2 linked regions of the Prosthecobacter sp. genome follow. The protein of the gene in region 1 binds, or shares a complex with, the protein of each later gene. Links are inferred from orthologs where the notes say so. Each region holds a gene or a part of one and is shown in the gene's direction. Other genes may lie near its edges.

Region 1 (10,495 bases):
CTGCGTGGGGCTGATTTACCTCGGCTGGCCGCGTGCAGGATTGAACTGGCCGCGAAGCGTGCGGCAGCCAGTCGAATCGAAAACAAGGTGGTGCGATGAGTGAGTGGTTCACCAGCGCTTGGAATGCGACCGCGCAGTTTTTCACAGAGATGCCGTGGGACATGCTCGGCGTGTGGTCGCTGACGATCTGTCTTCTGCTCGTCGGCCTCATTGGCTCGGTGGTGCCGCTCTTGCCGGGGCCGTTCCTGATTTTCATCGCTGGCATTGTTCACACGCTGCTGCGACCTGAGTCAGGAATGAGCGCCTGGGGCTTTGTACTTTTGTCGCTGGGCCTGGTGTTGTCTTATGTGATCGATTTCGTCAGCGGTGCAATGGGCGCGCGCTGGTTTGGCGCGAGTCGCTGGGGCATCGCGGGAGTGTTTGTCGGCGGCATCGTGGGGATGTTCTTTGTGCCGTTCGGTTTGATCTTGGGTCCACTGATCGGTGGCGTGGCCTTTGAGCTCGTCTTTGCCAAGAAGCGTCTGCAACCGGCTGCCAAATCAGCCTGGGGATCGCTGCTGGGCACTGGCGTGGGCCTGGTGCTGCGTTTGATCGTCGCCTTGGGAATGGTGGCGACTTTTTTCCTTGATGCGCTGGTGTGGTGAGACTCACGCCTTGCCTTGCAGCAGCATGCGCAGGCCGAAGATGACGAGCACGGTGCCGAAGATGCGGGTGAGCGTTTCATTGCTCATCGTCTTGAGCCAGCCAGCACCAAAGTAGGCGAAGATGGAGGCGGAGATCGCCGTGATGACGGCCACTTTCCAATCGACGAGGCCGGAGCGCGCGTTCTGTGTGGTCGCCATCAATGCCGTGGGGATGATGATCGCCAAGGAAGTCGCGACGGCGGTTTTTTGCGACAGCTTGAGCAGGAACACGAACGCAGGGACCATCACCACGCCGCCGCCGACACCACACAGCGCAGCGATGACGCCGCTGACGATGCCGATGGCGAGACAGGTGAGGATGGTGGTGGTGGTCATGATGGATCAGCGGGATTGTCTGGCGAGCATGCCGACGAGCAGACGCTCCAGCACGAGCTTGGGATCAAGCGAGGAGGTGACGAGCTTGGTGTTGGCAGTGAGGCAGGCTTTGAAGGCGGCGTGGAGTTCTTCGAGCGCGAAGTTGCCAGTCTCGGGAATGGCGAGAAACATCGGGTAGGCGTTGAAACCGGTGCCGTCTTTCTTGCGCGGCAGATGGGCTGTGGCGGAAGATGGCAGACCTTCGAGCGAGGTGCAGAAGCCGGTGTAGTTGAACTTGTTGAGCTTGTAGCGTGAGCCGAGATCCTTGATGAGCAGCAAACTTCGCACGCGTGGCACGATGGCGGCGAGCAGCAGGCCGATGGCATTCTGCCCCTGATACATGAGCGTGCCGAGCAGTTCGAGCGCACGTGGCAGGTCACGTTTGCCGATGGCATTCCCAAGATCCCACAGCACACCGGCGCGGCTCATGGACACCAAGTTTTGCACCGTTTTGAGCCCGGCACGGCGACGTTCGCCGAGGTAGAGGTCGATCTTTTCGAGTTCGTTCTCCATCTGCCGCGTGTCATCGCCCGCCATCTGCACGAGCAACTCCAAAGCACCACTTTCAAAGGTGATGCCGAGTTCCTTCGCTTTGCGCGAAGCGATGGCAAGCACGGGGCCTTCCCAGCCTGCTCTCGACGTGTCGGGTTTGTCGAAGACTTCGAAGGTGGCGATCTTGGAGATGCGCTTGTAAGCGGTGCGACGTTTGTCGATGCCGGTGGCGCTGATGACGAAACGTACATCGCTGCCGAGGCCGGATTCAACGACATCGAGGATGCGTTCAAAACCGTTCACCGCATCCTGACCACGACCAGGGCCGGAGTCAGAGAGGAAGTTGGCGTTCTTCAACCACACGACTTTGGTGCCGCCGAAGAACGGCAGCATTTGCAGCGCCATGGTCACGTTCGAGCAGATGGTGCCCGCGTGCTCGGAGTTGTCGGCGGTGCCGTCGATGATGTCGTTGCTGAAGTCGCCGGCATCCGGTGGCGTGAGGCTGCGAACGAGCATGAGCGCAGCCTCCTTCACGCGTGCTTCGTCCGTGCCAAGGAGAACATTCACCTGGCTGGCGGTGGGTTTTTTCGGCGGCGGCATGGTTCACCGATGGAGCAGGATGTGCGCGGCATCAAGCTTCGCGGCGTGGTGTGATCTTGACATGCCCATGGCGATCTGGTGAAATCATTTCAAATCCAAACCATCCTATGAAAACACACTCGATTAGGGCAAAGGTTTCTGTGGCCGCGTTTCTCGCGGCTTTCTTTTTGGTCGCGGCTCCTGCGTCGGCGGAAGATCTGAATCAGGTCTATCAGCAGGGGCGCGCGGCTTTTTATCAAGGTGACTTCGCCAAAGCGCAGCAGCTCTTGTCGAGGGTCGCCGCGGCGAATCCGAAGCATCCGGAGACGATGAACATGCTGGCCTACATCCGGGCCAATCATCGGCAGGTGGACACCACGCTCAAAGATCAATACGCCACCGTGATCCTGCCGAAGGTGGAGATGGCGGATGTGACGCTGACCGAGGCGATCGAGGGGTTGCGGGCGCTCTCGAAGAACGCCAGCAATGGCAAAGTGGTGCCGAATGTGATCGTCAAAGGCGAGGAATTGGGGCAGCGGAAGCTCTCCCTTTCGCTGGCGAACATCCCGCTGTCTGAGGCACTGAGTTATGTGACCCAGCTCACCAGTTCCAAGGCCACCTACGACAAGCATGCCGTCATTTTGACCACCATGGCAGACACCGTGACCTCGACCGCTGAAACGACTGCAAAGCCCTCGAAATGAAAGACTTGGGTCGGTTTTCGGCCTCGGTCAGTCGTTGAAGAAATGCCGTCCGGTCTGGCCGGCTTCGGTTTTGTTGTCCACTTCCCAATAGACATCTTCGAAGATGGTCTCCGGCTCGGGATACGGGCTGGCCTTGGCGAACTCAGCCGAGTCCTCCGCTTCCTTTTGCGCTTCCTTGTCGATCTTCTTCAGCTCGTCCTCGGTGGCGACGCCTTCAGCGAGAAGGTTGCGCTTCCAGACTTGGATCGGGTCGTGATCGTTTTGGAATTTCTCGACCTCTTCCTTGGTGCGATACTTGAACTTGTTGGCGTCGGCCACGGAATGGCCTTCCCAGCGGTAGGTGGCGATTTCGAGGATGCTGGGCTTCGATTCGTTGTGGGCGCGTTCGATGGCCTTGCTGACTCCGGCACGCACGCTGTAAACGTCTTCGCCATTAAACTGCTCCCAGGCCATGCCGTAACCTTCGGCACGTTTGGCGAGAAAGTCTTGATAGGCCGAGGAGCGTCCCTGACTGGTGCCCATCGAGTAGCCATTGTTTTCGATCACATAGATCACCGGCAGATCCCAGAGTTCGGCCAAGTTCAGAGACTCATGGAAGGCACCCTGGTTCACCGCACCGTCCCCGAGGAAACACAGCGCGGCACCTTTGATGCCGCGGTATTTCAAGCCGTAGGCGAGGCCGAGACCGAGCGGGGTCTGACCGGCCACGATGCCGTGACCGCCCCAGTAATTCTTCTCCGGCGCGAAGTAATGCATCGAGCCGCCCTTGCCACGGGAGCAACCGGTCGCCTTGCCGAAGAGCTCGGCCATGCACTCATTCATGCCCATGCCCACGGCCAAAGCATGCCCGTGATCGCGGTAGGCGGTGATCACATGATCGTTCGGGCCCATGACTGAAACCGTGCCGACGGCCACGGATTCCTGACCGATGTAAAGATGGAGGAAGCCGCCCATGCGCCCGGCTTGGTAGTGCTGGAGCGAGACCTGCTCGAAACGGCGGATGCGCACCATCTGGCGGTAAAGCCCTACTTTGTCCGCTGCGGTGAGCTTCTGATTGATGGGATCGGCGGCGTGCGCGGCGCTGGGGGTTTTGGCTTTAGACATGTTCAGGCAGAGTGGAAAATTCATTCTAGCCAACGTCCCAACGGACGCAAAGGATTGTTCAACCCCTCCCAGCAATCCGCGTTCCACATGGAACAATTTGCACGGTGTGCTATCCTCGCCGCCCCATGTCCGAGAGCCTCTACACCTATCCCAAGCACTACGATGTCATCGTCTGCGGAGCCGGACACGCGGGAGTGGAGGCGGCGATGGCGGCGGCACGGCTCGGTTGCCAGACGGCCATCCTCACCCAAAACCTGGACACCATCTCCCAGATGTCCTGCAACCCAGCCATCGGCGGTCTGGCCAAAGGTCATGTGGTGCGCGAGATCGACGCCCTCGGCGGGGTCATGGGCCGCAACACCGACGCCACCGGCATCCAGTTCCGCATGCTGAACGCTCGCAAAGGCCCCAGTGTCCAGGCCCCTCGTGCTCAGTGCGACAAGAAGGCCTACCAGTTTCGCATGAAGTGGCTGATCGAGAACCAGCCCAACCTCGACCTGCATCAAGGCAACGCCGCCGAACTGCTCGTCGAAAACGACGCCATCATCGGCGTCCGCACCAGCCTAGGGATGATCTACCGGGCCAAGGCGATCATCATTTCCTCCGGCACCTTCATGCGTGGCCTCCTCCACGTCGGTCAGCAGAACCAGGCCGGCGGTCGCATGGGCGACAGCATCTCCACCCTGTCCGACAGCCTCCGGCATCTCGGCTTCGACGTGCAGCGCTTCAAAACCGGCACCCCCTGTCGCCTCAACAGCCGCAGCATCGACTTCTCCAAGTGCGAGCTTCAGCCCGGCGACGAACCCGCCCCCCGCTTCAGCTACCTCTCCGGCGTCCTTCCCGAGGACGAGGATGAGACCTTTTCCCAGTCTCCCAGTCTCCCAGTCTCCCCTTCTCAAAGTCTTCCGACGACCGGCCCGAACCAGTTTACCCTCAATTCCTGGTCCCCCGAAAAGTTCCACGTGGAACAAATCCCCTGCTGGATCACCTACACGACCCCCCAGACGCACGACATCATCCGGGCCAATATCCACAAGTCGGCGATGTATTCGGGCAAGATCGAGGGTGTCGGCCCACGCTACTGCCCCTCGGTGGAGGACAAGGTGGTGCGCTTTGCCGAGAAGGACCGGCACCAGATCTTCCTGGAACCCGAGGGACGCCACACACGCGAATTCTACGTCAACGGCGTCTCCACCTCCCTGCCCTTCGAGGTCCAGTATGAGTTCATCCGGTCCATCCCCGGCCTCGAAAACGCCGAGATCGTCCGCCCCGGTTACGCCGTGGAGTACGACTACTGCCCGCCCACCCAGCTCCACCCCACCCTTGAAACGAAGCGTATTGCTGGTCTCTACTTCGCTGGGCAGATCAACGGCACCTCCGGCTATGAAGAAGCCGCTGGCCAGGGCCTCATCGCCGGAGCCAATGCCGCCCTCAAGGCCACCGGCCGCCCCCCTTTCCTGCTCCAGCGCAGCCAGGCCTACCTCGCCGTCATGATCGACGACCTCGTCACCAAAGGCACCACCGAGCCCTACCGCCTCTTCACCTCCCGCGCCGAATACCGCCTCCTCCTCCGCCAGGACAACTGCGACCTCCGCCTCACTCCCCTCGTCGCCGCCATCGGCCTCGCCTCCCCTTTCCGCGTCCGGCACACCGAGGAAAAAATCGCCCAGCTCGCCGCCGCCCGCGTCCTCCTCCAGCAAGCCCGGCTCGACGGCATCACCCTGGAAAAATGGCTGCGTCGGCCCGAAAACACCCCCACTACCCTGCCCGCCGAGATCCACGCCCAGTTCACCCCCGAGGTCTGGTCCTTGGTCGAGAACGACGTCAAATACGCCGGCTACATCACCCGCCAGGAAGACATGGTCGCCAAGACCTCCCGCATGGAGGAAAAGATGATCCCCGCCGACTTCGACTACCACGCCATCCCCGGCCTCAAAACCGAAGCCAAACACCGCCTCACCGCCCTCCGCCCCGCCACCCTCGGCCAAGCCGCGAGAGCCCAAGGCGTGAACCCGGCGGACATTGCGCTATTGGCAGTGATGCTGAAACGAGGTGGTGGAGAGTGATCCGTGTTTCTGGGTAAACTTGTCTGACCCACAACTTCGCTCAAACAAAGTCCGTTTATGTCTGTTGGTGGGTGACTAAAATAAAGAAAACGCGTTTCCCTTATTTAACGGCGGCGTTATATTCACCAGCCGCCATGAAGATCGAAGACTTCCAGCCCGGAACCTACAAACAGCAGTTCCAATACCGCAGCTTCGATCCGCCGTTGATCAATCAATCATGGACTTGGGACTCGCCAGAGATTCATCACCTCCTTGCGGAAGCCAGTCGCCATGTCGGCGAATTGAACGGACTCTCCCTCATCGTCCCGGATGTGGACCGCTTCATCCAGATGCACGTCGTCAAAGAAGCGCAAACCTCCAGTCGCATCGAAGGCACCCAGACCGAGATGGACGAAGCCTTGGAGGACGACCCCGAAGAGATCAGTCCCGAGAAGCGCGACGACTGGAAGGAAGTGCGCAATTACATCCAAGCCATGAACCAGTCCATCGAGCGGCTTCAAACCCTGCCGCTCTCCAATCGACTGCTTTGTGAAGCTCATGCCACTCTCATGCAAGGTGTTCGTGGCGAGGGCAAAACCCCCGGCGAATTCCGCCGCAGTCAAAACTGGATCGGCGGAGCGACCTTGGCAGACGCGGTTTTCATCCCGTCGCATCACGAAAACCTCCCTGCTCTCATGAGCGACCTCGAAGCCTTTTGGTACAACGAGTCTTTCTTTGTGCCCGAACTCATCCGCATCGCCATTAGCCACTATCAGTTTGAGACACTCCACCCCTTCCTCGATGGGAATGGTCGCATTGGCCGCCTGCTCATCACCCTCTATCTCGTCAGCAAAGGTCTTCTGCGACTGCCCTGCCTGTATGTCTCCGCTCACTTGGAGCAGCACCGTGCCGCCTACTACGATGCGCTCACCGCCGTCCGCACCCGTGGCGACCTCGCTCATTGGGTGCGATTCTTCCTCGTGGCCATCAATGAAACGGCCAAAAAAGGCGTGCGTACCTTTCAGGCCATTCACCAGCTTCGCCAGACCGCCACCGCTCAGGTACAGACCCTTGGCAAGCGCTCGGCCAATGCCCTCCGGGTGCTGGACATCCTCTATGTCAAACCAACCGTCACCAGCAGCAGTCTGGCTGCCCGCCTGGAGCTCAGCCAGCCCACGGCTGATCGCGTCCTGAGCGAGTTGCAAAAACTCGGCATCCTCCATGAGCTCACCGGCAAGCGCCGCAATCGTGTCTTTTACTTCAAAGACTACTACGAACTCTTCAGTTCCTGAAACCCGCCCAAACAAAGGTCCAGCGCAGTGCTTTCGGCTTCGATGCCCGACCTCAGAGGTGCGTGCTCCGACCCCTGTAGGTTCGATGTCCGACCCACTGAGGTTCGCATTCCGAGTTATGAGGTCTGGCATCCGACCTCTCTGCTCGGCGTTCAGAGCTTGCGGGCTTCGCCATCGAAGCTCCGAGGTTCGCATTCGAAGCTTTTTGGTCTGAGGTCCGACCTCCGGGGGGCCGAATTCCGACCTTTTTGCTTCGGCATCCGACCCCGGAGGTCGGTCGTTTTAGTGGTTAACTCGCTATTTATCAATGAATTAACTGATCTTTGGCGAGACGCGGTTTTAGTGCGTCACCTCGTGCAGCCCGCAGTCAAAGGCATTCACGGCAGCGCTGCCGCGCAGGAAGAAAAACGACGCGTCATCTCGCCAGGAGTAGGTGAGGGCACAAGCGGCGCTGTCGGCGACTGTCATTTGCGCGTCCGCCAGCGGCTGCTCGAAATCGATGCGCACGGCGGGAAAGCTGGCGGCCAGTTGCCCTTCGCCCTCCGCTCGCTCCCCAACCGCCATGCGCTTCCAGCCGGTGTGGTCAAATAGCAGTAGAGAGGCCCATACAGAATTGGGCTTTGGTTTGGCGAGTGATGGGAGGGTGGTGGTGATCAGGCGGTGCGAATTTTCATCTTTAGATTGGCCGGCGGGACAAACCTAAAAGCCTTCTTCCATTTGCCGGGAAGATGTTCGAGATCAGTGTCAATGAGGACATCTTTGGCCCGCTGCTTGGTCATCTCGGGACTATCGAGATGGAACAAAGCAACGGTTGCAGATCCTTTAGATGAAGCATTAACGACCTGAATCAGAATCGCATTTGTCCCTCCAACGAACGCCAGGTGCTCTTTGGGGTCATCGAAATGTGGATGAACAATTGAAAACACGCACTTCCCGTATGTTTTGTCTTTGGTGATGACAGTGTCCGTCGTCCCCTTGCAGTCTGTATTGCAGTGATAGCACGCAAGAACTAGGTTGGCCGGGACGAACGTAAACTTGGGATGTGACTCCTTTGGCGCAATGTGGTCCCGGTGATGCTTGGTTCCATAAAGTCGCGACCCGCAATACGCACACCGCATTGATTGGATTACGACCATTTGAGTGGTAATCGCATCTTTAAAAGTCCGCGGATGGCCGCTGGTGTAGTCCCAGGACTTCTGCTGAAGCTTGCCAGTTTTCTTCTGCAATTTCTTTAGTAGAGCCGAATCAATCGTCGCAGGTTTCAGCTTCTTCACGATTTTAACCTCCCCGCATACTTTCGAATATCTCCGATCACCGCTTTTAGCGGTTCTGCTTCCGGTCCGAAGTCCAGTTGATCACACTTGCTGAGAAACTTGGCGAACGGTTCGGCATCGGTGGACTTCTCCGAAACGAGTTTCAATACACCGGCCAATTCCCGCGAAAAATGATAGTTCGAAGCGGAGGGCAAACCGAGGACCTCGTAGAGGATTGCTTCCGATCCCCAGCCCCAGAACTCGCCAGGGTGCGAACGAAATTTCAATCCTTCAGCACCTCGTTCGACCACGACCACCGTCGAGTTTTCGGCACGCAAATCGGAAACCAAATACGGAGAATGTGAGGCGATGATGACATGGGAACCCTTGGCATGAACCAGAGCATCCGAGATGAGGTCAATATATCGCTGTTGCCATGCTATATTCAGACTCACCTCGGGTTCATCAATGACGATCAATGAACCCGGGGCCCCAAACGCTAGAAGCCGGGCACCTGTAGAAAGCAAGTTTTGTTCACCTGAGCTTAACTGAGTAAAATCCAGCCACTTCCCTACATTCAGAACCAGTGATGGCCGTCCAATCAGCCTTATTGAAGCAGCAATCGAAATAGCTTGGCTCAACTTGCCCAATCGTTGCCTGACTGTTGGAGTCAACTCATCTAGACAAATTGTGACGGTCCCTCCTTGTTTCATTCCGAGGCTTCCACTGTCACCAAGAGCGAGGGCATTTTCTTCGATAAGTCTAACTACGCGGCGCATGTCATCTAAATGCGGTTTGATCGCATTCAGCCGGTGCGGGACTTCTCCACGACGACCTCTACCCAATTGAAGCCCTATCGATTTTTCAGGGTCGTCGAAGAAATCATGAAAGCGACGCATCGAAAATCGCGAAAAACTAAGACCAATGTCGCTGCTCGGGAAAATGCTTCTAGTCCACTTCGAGAAGGATGGGTATTTGCTCTCATTGGCCAATAATTTCAGAACAGCATCACAGACGAGGCGATCCATCGCTCCCGTTGTGGTGAGGTTTGATGACTGTCTAACCCCAAGGTAATAATAGAAAGGATCTTCGAAGTTGTCCCAATCGACAAAAGTGAAACGGTCGCGAACGAGATTAGCTATGGCAAGAACCCGAGAGGGCAGCAATGCACCAGACTCAAACAATGGTCCCTCTCCAACTGTGCATGTAGCGCCATCCCGCAGGAGAGTAGCTGAACTGCACTGCATGTCCCGATCTGGCTCATCGGTGCGGAAGAGGCGTCTTTCTTTTCTCGGTAGCTCTGTGTTCGCCCTCTCATGAATACCCTTCAATAAGTTCACGCAGCAGGAGAGGATGCGACTCTTGCAAGTGCCATTTGCACCCATCAAGAGTGTAAAATGAGTATTCTTAGCTTTGACGCTTTGGTCAGCCACCAAATCCACTCCGACTGGGTGCCCATTGCCGAAATCGAAGGTCGCTTGTTTGAACCTGAACACTGAGGCGTTACTCATGGTTTCAACTCCAGTAAGTTTCCAAGAGCTAAAAGGACGGTGACGGCGCTTTCTAACCAACCCACAAGCGCATCCGGTAGCGCCGAGGTGGCAGTCTCAGTGGCGGCATCTGGTTGCTCCTGCGTTTCCCTGCCGACATAAAGCGAGATGCCGAGATTTCTCCCCTTCGCCCGGATCTCCTCAATCGGCACGATGCGGGTAAAACCGGGCTCGTCTTTGAAGTCCTGATAGGCGCGGACGTGTTCGTCGGCGAGGAAGCTCTGAGCGCGTTCGCGGGTGACTTTGTTCACCGCGTTGATGAAGAGGATTGTGCAGCGCCGGGACTTGGGCTTCTGCACGCGGCAGACGATGACGCAGGTTTCCATGGGTGAGTTGTAGAAGAGGTTCCACAAGAAAAATTCGAGCTGGGACACGGTGATGGCATCCGAAATTTGCCGGGAAGGCATGTCATGAAAGC
Region 2 (3,542 bases), on another replicon or contig:
CCGCCAGCCCGTCCATGCCGTCAATCAGATTGACGATGTTCGGAATGCTCACCAGCCAGATCAAGGTCAGCGGCAGACTCCACCAGCCCAGAGCCACCGAGCCCTCGCCAAACGGATTGCTCAGCATGTCGATCGAAATGCCCAGCGCGTACAAGATCAAGGCCGTGCCGATCTGACCCACCAGCTTCACCTTGGCCCCCAAGGGTTTCAAATCATCCACAAAACCCACGCTGAACATCAGCGCATTACAGATGGCCACTGGAAGCCAGCGGGTCCAGCCCAAGCCGCCAATGTAACCTGCCACCAGCGACGCCAGACCCACTGCCAGGAAGATCGGCGCTCCGCCGAGTCTTGGAATCGCCTTCTCGTGCAGTTTGCGTCGTGTGTCAGGCTCATCCAGACCGATGCGGCCACCGCGCTTCAAAATCCACCAAGTACCCAGCGCGGCCACCAGCATGGCACCACCGAAATAACAGGCCATTTCCACCCACGGGACATTGCGTGGAGCCCAAGGCCCCATGTAGATGTCTTCGGGTGCTGGATCAATCATGCGCGGCGGTTGGTCAGGTTGGATAGCTGCGGAGCATAGACGTTGCAAAATCAACGTTCAACACTTCAGCGCGGAAGAACTCGTCGGTTGCATCTTTCCAGATCGCTTCTTGAACTTTCATTCCGCCGCTTTCACCATCGCCGATGCTTCACGACACTATCGCCGCCATCTCCACCGCCATGGGCGAGGCTGCTATCAGCGTCGTGCGCGTTTCTGGCCCTCAAGCACTCACAATCGCCGCCCAGACCTTCAAACTTCCGTCCAAACTCACGCCACGGCAGGCGCACCTCGTTCAGGTCGTCGATGCTGCCGGAAACTCACTCGATCACGGCCTGCTGCTCCATTTCAAATCACCCGCCAGCTATACCGGCGAGGACGTCATCGAATTCCACGGCCACGGCGGCGTTCTCGTCACGCAGCGTGTGTTGGATCGCCTCCTCGCCTGTGGCGCGCGTGCCGCCGAGCCCGGCGAATTCACCCAGCGGGCCTTCCTCAACGGCAAAATGGACCTCACGCAGGCCGAGGCCGTCATGGATCTGATCCATGCGCAAAGCACCCTCGCGCTCCGTGCCGCGAACGAACAGCTCGGCGGTGCCATCGGTCGCGAAGCTGCTGCCATGCAGCAGGAGATCATCCCCGTGCTCGCCCACATCGAAGCCTTCATCGACTTCCCGGATGAGGACATCTCGCCCGAAACCGGCAGCGCCTTGATGCAGCGCATCGACGCCGTGCTCGAACGCGCGCAAAAACTCATCGCCACCTCCGAGCAGGGCCGCATCCTACGCCACGGTGCCCGCACCGTCATCTCTGGTGCGCCGAATGTCGGCAAAAGCAGCCTGCTCAATGTCCTCCTCGGCTTCGAGCGTGCCATTGTCAGCCCCACCGCCGGTACCACGCGCGACACCATTGAGGAAATCATCCAGGTGCATGGCATCCCGCTGCGTCTCGTTGATACCGCCGGTCTGCGCGAGGCCGGCGACGACATCGAACGCCACGGCATCCAGCGCACCGAGCGCGAACTCGACCGCGCCGATCTCGTCATCGAAGTCGTCGATGCCAGCCAGCCTGCGGCCACCGTTCAGCGCCTCACACTGCCCGATTCCATCGCCAACCGCCGCATCCTCATCCTCAACAAAGCCGATCTCGGCATCCATGCGGATTGGAGCACTGTAGTCCCGCCTTTAGGCGGTTCTGGAGGTGTCAAAGCCATCCCGCTCTCCTGCCTCACCGGCACTGGCATCGAACAACTGCGCGATACCATTCGCGAAGTCATCGCCCATGCCGGACCGCTCGCCGCCGATCACCCCATCGCCATCAACGCCCGTCACAAAGCCGCCTTTGAGCGTGCCGCCGAGCGCCTCCTTGCCGCCAAGACCGCCCTCGAACGCGGCGAAGCCCCCGAATTCATCGCCCTCGAAATCCGCGAAGCCCTCCAGGCCATCGGCGATGTCATTGGCCAAATCGATGTCGAACGCATCCTTGATGTCATCTTCTCCACCTTCTGCATAGGAAAGTGACATCGGCACCGTTTGACTCCCATCTCTGCCCTCTAACTCATAACCTCTAACCTTTCTTCCCATGAACCGCCGCCACTTCCTCACCACCGCGCTCGCCGCCACGGCAGCTTCCCGCCTCAGCGCCCAAACCATCGCCAAAGCCGCCGCTGATCCTGCCTACGTCATCAAAAACAAAGGCATCAGGCACACCCTCATGGGCTGGTGCTTCAAGCCGATGGACATGCTCGTCCTCGCCAAACATTCGAAAGACATCGGTCTCGCCGGGATGGAAGGCATCGACCGCAAATATTACCCCGAGGTGAAAGCCATGGGTCTCGACATCTCCCTGGTAAGCTCCCACGGCTTCGCCAAAGGCCCCTGCAACCCGCAATTCCGCGAGGAGGTCACCAAATCCCTCACAGAGTCCATCAACGTCGCCGCCGATGTCGGCTGCAAGAAGGTCATCACCTTCACCGGCATGAAATTCGACGGCATGGATCGTGACAAGGCCATCAAAGACTGCCTCGATGTCTGGAAGCAGGTGCTGCCCTTGGCGGAGAAAAAAGGCATCACGCTCGTCCTCGAACACCTGAACTCACGCGACAGCTCCCACCCGATGAAAGGCCACCCCGGCTACTTCGGCGACGACGTGGACTTCTGCGTCGATCTCATCAAGCAGATCGGCAGCCCCAACTTCAAGCTCCTGTTCGACATCTACCACGTCAGCATCATGAACGGCGACATCGTCCGCCGCCTGCGCATTCACAAGGACTACATCGGTCACATCCACACCGCCGGCAATCCCGGCCGCTGCGAGCTCGACGAGCACCAGGAGATCAACTACCCCGCCGTCATGCAGGCCCTCCTCGAAATCGGCTACCACGACTTCGTCGCCCACGAATTCATCCCCACCTGGGACGATCCCGTCCTCGCGTTACGGCATGCCGCGATGGTGTGTGATGTGTGACCAGGATTTCTATTTGGCTTCTTGCTTGCCAAATGGATCAGCAGACATTTGCGCTGCTGCGGGTGGCATCGGAAGAGATGGTTGTGTGTATGGGTTGGCTTTTGTGCGAGCGGCCTCCTTTTTGATGGCTGCACGTGCGGCTTCTTCCTCGGGGCTGGTTTTCGTTGGCTTCCACTGGAAGTCATTGGATGAGAACTCCTGGGAAAGAATCTCTATATAGGGTTTCTTGGCGGGATCCGTGTACACATTCCAGATGTTGGATTCTGTGTAGAGATATACCCGCACACGAAACGTTACGTCTTCTTCATGCACTGGAGCATCCCACACATCAAAGATGATGTACGAGTCAGCAAGGAACCTTCGGAGTTCCATTCCTGTTCCGCATCTCGTCGGCGGGGACAGCACCCATTTTCCATTCTTCTTAGTTTCAATGACGTGAGGAATGTCAGTGATGGAGCTGCCAAGCACGAAGAAGGTCCGATCGGTGGGATTTGATATCTTGAGGGCAAGTTCTGGCCCGGCGAAATGC

Evidence for each region.
Region 2: the proteins of U1A53_RS06775 (region 1) and mnmE are in contact, whole or in part, in a solved structure (PDB 9HIP), measured with the Escherichia coli proteins. The link is inferred for Prosthecobacter sp. from one-to-one orthologs.

The regions. Positions count from the first base shown.
Region 1 is NZ_JAXMIH010000006.1:975,593-986,087, reverse strand. The notes cover bases 3,650-6,532. They hold U1A53_RS06775 (tRNA uridine-5-carboxymethylaminomethyl(34) synthesis enzyme MnmG), read left to right. Parts: upstream 3,650-4,062; coding sequence 4,063-6,003; downstream 6,004-6,532. Other genes in these bases: U1A53_RS06770 (Fic family protein), read left to right, coding at 6,138-6,532; pdhA (pyruvate dehydrogenase (acetyl-transferring) E1 component subunit alpha), read right to left, coding at 3,650-3,937. Also shown: U1A53_RS06805 (nitroreductase), read left to right, coding at 1-103; U1A53_RS06800 (DUF456 domain-containing protein), read left to right, coding at 96-644; U1A53_RS06795 (sulfite exporter TauE/SafE family protein), read right to left, coding at 648-1,019; holA (DNA polymerase III subunit delta), read right to left, coding at 1,026-2,150; U1A53_RS06785 (hypothetical protein), read left to right, coding at 2,258-2,833; more of pdhA, read right to left, coding at 2,861-3,649; more of U1A53_RS06770, read left to right, coding at 6,533-7,274; U1A53_RS06765 (hypothetical protein), read right to left, coding at 7,614-7,781; U1A53_RS06760 (HNH endonuclease), read right to left, coding at 7,928-8,548; U1A53_RS06755 (AAA family ATPase), read right to left, coding at 8,545-10,038; U1A53_RS06750 (N-6 DNA methylase), read right to left, coding at 10,035-10,484. UniProt on the Escherichia coli protein: NAD-binding protein involved in the addition of a carboxymethylaminomethyl (cmnm) group at the wobble position (U34) of certain tRNAs, forming tRNA-cmnm(5)s(2)U34.
Region 2 is NZ_JAXMIH010000015.1:146,188-149,729, forward strand. Bases 1-2,880 are described here. They hold mnmE (tRNA uridine-5-carboxymethylaminomethyl(34) synthesis GTPase MnmE), read left to right. Parts: upstream 1-693; coding sequence 694-2,067; downstream 2,068-2,880. Other genes in these bases: U1A53_RS18040 (MraY family glycosyltransferase), read right to left, coding at 1-550; U1A53_RS18050 (TIM barrel protein), read left to right, coding at 2,129-2,880. In the rest of the region: more of U1A53_RS18050, read left to right, coding at 2,881-3,013; U1A53_RS18055 (hypothetical protein), read right to left, coding at 3,023-3,542. UniProt on the Escherichia coli protein: Exhibits a very high intrinsic GTPase hydrolysis rate. Involved in the addition of a carboxymethylaminomethyl (cmnm) group at the wobble position (U34) of certain tRNAs, forming tRNA-cmnm(5)s(2)U34.